2 regions of the Peribacillus sp. NJ11 genome follow, and region 1 is predicted to be linked to the other one. Evidence: riboswitches for the same ligand, from Rfam matches in the RefSeq annotation. Region 1 holds a riboswitch; the other holds the start of a gene.
The links. Region 1 has a riboswitch for FMN ahead of QUF86_RS15565 (ECF transporter S component). Riboswitches for the same ligand answer to the same signal wherever they lie in the genome.

Region 1 (4,132 bases):
AAATACGGGCCATGAATGTAATTTCTTCTGTTTCCATTAAAAATTGTTTCATGTTGTCTGCCAATGGTTCATCAAAGCTTAAAACCATGATTGCTTCCCCACCAGCTTCTTTTCGGCCTACCTGCATGGTGGCGATATTCACTCCGTGATCACCAAGAACCTTACCTACGTTACCGATTACACCAGGTTTATCGGTATGCTGGATATAAAGTAAATTCGATTCCGGATGAAAGTCGATTTTGAAACCATTCAAGCTTATAATTCGAGAACCGTAATTTTCGATATAAGTTCCACTTATTGTTAATTCGCGGTTGTCACCTTTTATTTTAAGGCTGATCAAGTTAGAGTATCCTAAAGAGTCCGTAGAGATTTTTTCACCAACTGTGATGCCACGCTCTTTTGCGACCAGCAAGGCATTCACCTCATTGACTGATGCATCAACTCTTGATTTGAAGAAACCTGAGATTAGACTTTTTGTCAGAATCGCTGTATCGAAGTCCAATGATTCTCCTGCATACGTAACGGAGATTTCCTGAATCCCTTCATTCATGCACTGAGAAGCAATGGATCCCATTTGCTGAACAAGTTGATAGAATGGCTGTACCTTTTCAAACACTTCTTTAGAAATCGCTGGAAGGTTGATTGAACTGGAAACCGGTTTTCCTTCGAAATAGGTCAAAACTTCTTGGGCAACCTGTACGGCTACATTTAATTGGGCCTCTTTCGTAGATGCACCTAGATGAGGTGTAGCAATGACGCTATCCAGTTCAAGCAGTTTATGGCCAAGTGGAGGTTCTTCAACGAAAACATCCAGCGCCGCCCCTGCAACATGTCCTTCAACTATCATTTCATATAAATCATCTTCGTCTAGAATTCCACCACGGGCGCAGTTCAGTACATAAACTCCTTTTTTACAGGTAAGCAGTTTTTCTTTATTGATTAAACCTCTAGTTTCATTCGTTAGTGGAGTATGTACAGTAATGATGTCTGCTTTAGGAAGCAATTCATTTAACGGCAGGGACGTTACGGCCATTTTCTTTGCACGATCAGCAGTCAGGAACGGATCATAGACAATCACATCCATCCCAAACACTTTAGCACGTTTGGCAATTTCCCCTCCGATACGTCCAAATCCAACTATACCTAATACTTTGCCGCGAAGTTCAGTTCCAGTATATGAAGAACGTTTCCATTCCCCATTCTTCAGTGAAGCATAGGCTTGCGGAATATGGCGCATTAAGGAAGCCATCATGGCAAATGTATGTTCTGCAGTTGAAATGGTATTGCCGTCAGGAGCATTAACCACGACAATCCCGCGTTTTGTCGCAGCGGGGATGTCTATGTTATCGACGCCGACACCCGCGCGTGCTATAATTTTCAACTGCGGCATACGGTTCATTAAATCTTCCGTAACCTTCGTTGCACTTCTTACAAGTATTGCATCAATCTGATCAAGTTCGTTTTCCGCTTCCTCTACTGTCTTCTGAATAAGGTGAATATTGGAAGCCTCTGATAGCGGTCCGAGTCCTTCTGGTTTGATGGCATCTGCTACTAAAATCCGATACACGTCTAAACACCTTCCTAGGGAAAAGAATTATCTTAAATTTCAGTTAATTTTACAATTTAAATGCCAATTGTGTCAATTTGGCTTCACTGATTGTAAGCGCTTAAAACAATAATTACATTTGGATCGTATGTTTAATGCCGCACTATTAATGGCTTCAACATCGATTGCCTTAAAAGAAAAAATATTTTCATTATTTAAAATTTTGTGTATCCAATTTTTCTTTTAAGAGATCAATATTCATCCTAAATGTATCAACTGAGAAAAAATGCTATCACAAAAAAGGAATTTCGGATATAATGGGAAAGATAAAACAAAATTTTATAGGTCTATCTTCGGGGCGGGGTGTAATTCCCCACCGGCGGTGATGAAGGAAATTCTCTTCTAAGCCCGCGAGCCTTATGGGCAGGATTTGGTGTGATTCCAAAGCCGACAGTATAGTCTGGATGGGAGAAGATGGAGGTTCCTGAGTGCGTTTCAACAGTTATTTGCTGAACGTTTGTTTGATGTAACCTTTAATTTATCCCTTTAATTCTATTGGAATTAAAGGTTTTTTATTGAGCATCAACATGATTAAGGAACCCTAACCTCTTTTTCAGGTAGATCGGAAAAGAAGGAGAGAGAACTATGAAAAAGAACAAAGTGAAAAAAACGGTCACACTGGCCATGATGGGAAGCATTTCTTATTTATTAATGCTTTTAAATTTTCCGTTTCCAGGATTCCCGCCTTTTCTCAATGTTGATTTTAGCGACATACCAGCACTGATGGCGGCATTGATTTTCGGTCCGATGGCCGGGATTCTAGTTGAATTCCTTAAAAACCTATTGGATTTTGTCATGACAGGGACCTTGACTGCTGTACCAGTGGGGCATATCGCTAACTTTATTGCGGGAATACTGTTCGTCTTGCCGACTTATTATGTATTTAATAAAATCAATTCAAAAAAAGGGATGACGTTCGCTTTACTTGCGGGTACAGTTTCCATGGCGGTATTTATGAGTGTGTTAAACTATTTTGTCTTTTTACCGGCTTATACCTTCTTTATGGGATGGGATGCAATGTCGGCACCCGAGTCGAGAAAGTTCGTCACGACGGCAATCTTGCCTTTCAACGTGATTAAAGGCGTGCTCATCACATCTGTATTCATGTTATTGTTCATTAAATTACAGACATGGATCAATAAGCAAACATTATATAAAAATGCTTAATGGCATTGACGATAGAAATATAAAAAACAACCGGATATACATATCCGGTTGTTTTTTATGTCTTTGGCATGGGAATATGTGGAGCTACATTGGCCAAAAGAAAAAGCCATTCTCGATTGAAAATGGCTTGTACGTTTATTCGAATTTTAGTGCATCCCCGTCAAATGCCTCGTCAGCAACTTTAATAGAATCCGTTGGACATCCTTCAAATGCATCCATCATATCATCTATAAGTACATCTGGAATTTCAACGATTCCCTCATTATCGTCAAGGGTAACAAATGCAATCCCTTCGTCATCATAATCATATATATCTGGTGCTGCTGCTCCACAAGCACCACAAGCGATGCATGTTTCTTTATCCACAATAGTAAATTTAGCCATGAATATAACCCCTCCTAAGTTGATTAACAACTGATAATCTTTTTATTTCAGATTATTATCTCTTTCTTATTGTAAGACCGAATGCCAAACTTTTCAATAGAAATTGTATTGATAATAACTATCATGTAGTAGAATGTCAACGAAAAACATCGTAATAATTAACTTGGGTCTTACCATGGTTCGTCATTTAGTCACATAATTTTCCTTGTATTCATCAATAATAACGGCGATTTTTGCAGATATTTGTTACAATGGGTTTATTGGTTAAATGAAACAAGGATGTGAGTCCCATGAATAATTATCTACAGGCAATCATTCTATATGCGATAAAAAAATTTCAAGGCGAACGTTCCATTTATGCTATATACCATATGCTACAGGGAAAGAAGTCGTCACAAACAATCCAGGATGCCCATTTATTCGGGTTAACGAATATATTTGGGACAATACCTCGATTTACCCGTCAGCAATTAAATCAAAACATTGAACAGTTCCTTAAACATGACTACATTAATTTAACGGATAAATCAGATGCATATGAAATTAGTCTGCAAGGAGAGGGAATTTTAGTCGATTACTTTAAAAATAATCCTTTTCCGACGTATATAAATGGTTGGAAGTATCACAATATCACCCCTGTTTTCTGGGGAAGGTTAAACTTACTCATTCAAACCATATCCCATATTGTCCACAATGAAAGACGTTTTTATCCGATACAACGAAATCCGAAAATCCAATATTTCGTAAAGGAATTCTTACATGCCAATCGTCAGGATCGAGTGTTGATTGCCCAACATCTATATGAAGAACTGATTTCCCTTTTAGAAAGTCAAAGTGATTTGAAACGAGACATTTTCATTTTGAAATTAACTGGGGTAAACAGGATTGGGCTTACGTTTGAACAGATTGCGAAAAGTAAAGATGTAGAAGAACAATATGTACGCTTTACATTTCTTGACTCGTTGCATCAAATGC
Region 2 (4,132 bases), 2.6 Mb from region 1:
ACCGCCTAAACCTTTGTTTTAAAGGGTTTGAGGCGGTTTTTATTTGTTCCATTTTCGTGTTTGGTAGGAAAGGTTGGCACAATTGAAGGGTGCATTGAATCGTATACTCCACATGAAATGCTAGCTTTAATGATAAACTAGAAGCCTTAATGAGGACTTTGTAAATCGTCAAGAAGTTCAACCTGAAGAAGTAGGGAAGTTAACTTTTTATTGTCTGAAAGTAATAACTGATAAAGGTTGTTATTTTTGGTTTGAATACAGAATTAGAAGACGAAAATAAAAGATTGGTCTATGAGGATAAATCACAGATGTTAGAAATAACCAGGCTTATGGGAGATTCATTTTAAAGAACGTGGATAGATAATTTGAAATCATTAAGCATCCATAAATATGGGTGTTTTTTAATTGCCTAAACATACAAACATCCGTTCTGAAATCGGATTCGAATACTCTGAATTTTTGTCCATCATTAGAGCAAAATTCCTAAAGAAAATCTTTATAGATAATATATAAGAAAACCCTCTGAATTCGATTGTAAAGTTATATTATCATCTATTCAATTGGGTGCTTTTTATCTTGGAGAAAGAAGATGTCAATATTTTTATTAATGGGGACAAGCACAAGCGTAAATTTAGTAAATCCATATTATATAACAATACATGATATGGAGATGATTATATGGGAAAACATGGTTGTAAGAAAAAAAAGGATAAAAAGTGTTGTAAAAAAGAGAAACACAGTTGTAAGAAGGTAAAAGATTGTTGTAAGAAAAAAGAGAAAAAGTGTTGTAAAAAAGAGAAACACAGTTGTAAGAAGGTAAAAGATTGTTGCAAGAAAAAAGAGAAAAAGTGTTGTAAAAAAGAGAGTAAAAAGCATTATTTTGAATGGAATAGTAAAATCAAAATCAGGTGGTAAGTACATTCCGATACAATATAGTAGTTTAGTTAATGGTAAGTTGCAAAGCACTAATTGAATTTAAATGGTTTAAATATTGCACTCATTCTGTGGGTGCTTTTTATTTTGGAGAAAGAAGGTGAGGAAATAGTATGGGTAAGCAGGCTTATTACAATAAATACAAACGTGATAAAGAAGCTAAGAAGTTCTATAACTCATCTGGTTTGAAGAAGTGCCGTGCTGTTGTATTGGCAGGAGACAATCATTTATGCCAGGAATGGTGGAAGAAACGGATCACACATGTAGACATGGTCCATCACATATAACTTGCAGCTAACTTGATTTTTAGTATGGCCGAGCTTATGGGCCAAGTCTTTATAGTATCCATTGTGTGGTCCAAACTCTTTTCATTCATTTACATAAACTAGTCATTAACATATTCGAGACTTGGGTTTAAACAAAAAATGTAAAGATTGCGGACATAGTAAATGCAAATGCGAATCTAAACAAGAACAAAAGATAGAGTAAAACGTCGAAGTGGATGTAAACGTACCTGCTAAGGATAAAAAAGGGAATAGGGACCTTCCCTTACACGTGGTTAAAAACGGAAGGATATACAAAGTATCCAAAATTACTTTTTTAAAATGGCTTGATGGAGAAGGGCAAGGAGATTGATTCCTTGTTCTTTTTATTTTGTCGTGGTAATATGTCATTAATTAAAAGTCAATTCAGTGGTAGTTTTTTGGTAGGATACTTGGAAGGAATGAACAATATTCAACAGGACTATAAAACATTTCGATAAATATCATAACCGTAAAAATCCTATTACATAGGCTTTTAAATAACAACATAATACTAGAAAGCGCAGCAATGTGTTGATAGTGTCCTTCGGGGTCGGGTGAAAATCCCAACCGGCGGTGATGAAGAAATTCTAAGCCCGCGAGCCTGATAAAGGCAGGATTTGGTGAGATTCCAAAGCCGACAGTACAGTCTGGATGGGAGAAGGACGTGTGGAACCCAAGTGTATACGTACGCCTAATTTTTCAAAAAAGAAAATATTGGGCTTTTTAGGTATACAGTTTTTTTCACTCATTTCTCCTGCTAACTCCTTAGGTCTTCCTAAGGGGTTTTTTATATTTTATAAAAGGGGGAAAAACATGTTTACGGGAATCATTGAGGATATCGGTACCGTCCATTCCTTGAAAAAAGGAAAAAGCAGTATGGAGCTGTCGATTCGTTCTGAAAAAATCCTTGAAGATGTTCATCTGGGGGATAGTATTTCAGTCAACGGGGTCTGCTTAACGGTAACGTCCTTCACGAAAAGTTTATTTACGGTCGATGTGATGCCGGAAACGGTCAAAGCTTCCTCGATCCGGACGTTAAAGTTGGGATCACCTGTGAATCTCGAACGAGCCATGAGTGCACAGGGAAGGTTTGGCGGTCATTTTGTTTCAGGTCATATCGACGGAACCGGAACAATCATAAAAAAAGAACGAAAAGAAAACGCCGTATATTATGTAATCCAATTGGAAGAAGGGCTCAGTACCTTTTGCATTCCAAAAGGATCTGTAGCCATTGATGGAACGAGCTTGACGATATTTGGAATCGAACGAAACCTTTTGACTGTATCACTGATTCCATTGACTCATCAGGACACCGTATTGGGGCAAAAAGCGGCTGGCGATATAGTTAACATCGAAAATGACATGATAGGGAAATATATTATACATCAAATGAAAACTGGTGATTCAAAACCAGGGTTGAATTTAGAGTTTTTGGCAGAGCACGGATTCTAATAAAAGGGCGGTGTAATGATGTTCCATACAATTGAAGAAGCGATCGAAGATTTGAAAGCTGGCAAGATAGTAATCGTATCCGATGATGAAGATCGTGAAAATGAAGGGGATTTTGTCTTGTTGGCCGAAAAGGCGACGCCGGAAGCGATTAATTTCATGGCGACTCATGGACGAGGTTTGATTTGTACAACCATTACTGAAGAATTGGCAGGGAAATTGAACCTGCATCCTATGGTAGGAGAAAATACCGATCATCATGGTACTGCTTTTACTGTTAGTGTCGATCATAAAAGCACTTCCACAGGAATCAGTGCTTTTGAACGGTCATTGACGATACTTGAGCTGCTTAAAGAGGATTCGGTCGCTGAAGATTTTCAAAGGCCTGGTCACACTTTTCCGATAGTCGCTAAAGAAGGCGGCGTACTGAGGAGGGCAGGACATACGGAAGCTTCGGTGGATTTGGCAAAGTTATGCGGTGCCGCTCCAGCTGGTGTCATTTGCGAGATCATGAATGAAGATGGATCGATGGCACGCGTATCCGATTTGGAAGTCATCGCTGAGAAATTCAACCTGAAATTCATCACGATAGCCGATTTGATTCGGTTTCTTCAACAAAGTGATACAATCGGGAAACAGGAATTTGAACTGAACATCCCGAATGCTTAAGGAGTTTAGCGCATTTATATGAACAAAAAATGATATCTGTATAATAATTAGGAGGAATTGGACATGGGGAAAATTATTGAAGCACAATTAATCGGATCAGGATTGAAAGTAGGAATCGTTGTAGGAAGATTTAATGAGTTTATCACAAGCAAGCTTTTAGGAGGGGCATTGGATGGCCTTAAGCGTCATGGTGTTGATGAGAATGATGTTGACATCGCATGGGTCCCGGGTGCTTTTGAACTTCCGTTAATTGCGAAGAAACTTGTGAATACAGGTAAATATGATGCGGTAATCGGTCTTGGAACGGTAATCAGGGGTGCCACTTCACATTATGATTATGTGTGCAATGAAGCAGCTAAAGGCATGGCATCCGTTTCCTTGGACACAGGTGTACCGGTTATCTTCGGATTGTTGACAACTGAGAATATTGAACAAGCCATTGAACGTGCCGGAACTAAATCAGGTAACAAAGGCTATGAAGCTGCCGTTAGTGCCATTGAAATGGCCAACCTTGGAAAATTGATAGAACAGTGATTTCACATAAGGAGTCCGCAGGGATTAACATTTCCTGCGGCTTTTTTTTTGATGTAATGGATTTTAGGTTATGTTACTCAGGCTCTGTTGAATGTGATTTGTGGCATGACGGCTATTTTAGTTTTTTTTTTTTGTATTAATTAAGGCAATTGTGATTTGACTCAGATTTTCCCCTGTTATTTGGACAATCCTGAAATGGCCATAAGGGCCACTTGTTGGTGGGGTGCCTAGAAAAATAGATA

Region 2: another riboswitch for FMN. It lies ahead of ribE (riboflavin synthase); the one in region 1 lies ahead of QUF86_RS15565 (ECF transporter S component).

The regions. Positions count from the first base shown of each region.
Region 1 is NZ_JAUCFO010000001.1:3,142,997-3,147,128, forward strand. It holds gene serA (phosphoglycerate dehydrogenase) at 1-1,567, opposite strand, end outside; FMN riboswitch at 1,892-2,026, shown strand; gene QUF86_RS15565 (ECF transporter S component) at 2,192-2,773, shown strand; gene QUF86_RS15570 (ferredoxin) at 2,909-3,157, opposite strand; gene QUF86_RS15575 (YpbB family protein) at 3,448-4,132, shown strand, end outside.
Region 2 is NZ_JAUCFO010000001.1:547,622-551,753, reverse strand. It holds gene QUF86_RS02820 (hypothetical protein) at 679-915, shown strand; gene QUF86_RS02815 (hypothetical protein) at 1,047-1,220, shown strand; FMN riboswitch at 1,775-1,905, shown strand; gene ribE (riboflavin synthase) at 2,052-2,690, shown strand; partial or broken gene ribB (3,4-dihydroxy-2-butanone-4-phosphate synthase) at 2,709-3,347, shown strand; gene ribH (6,7-dimethyl-8-ribityllumazine synthase) at 3,420-3,890, shown strand.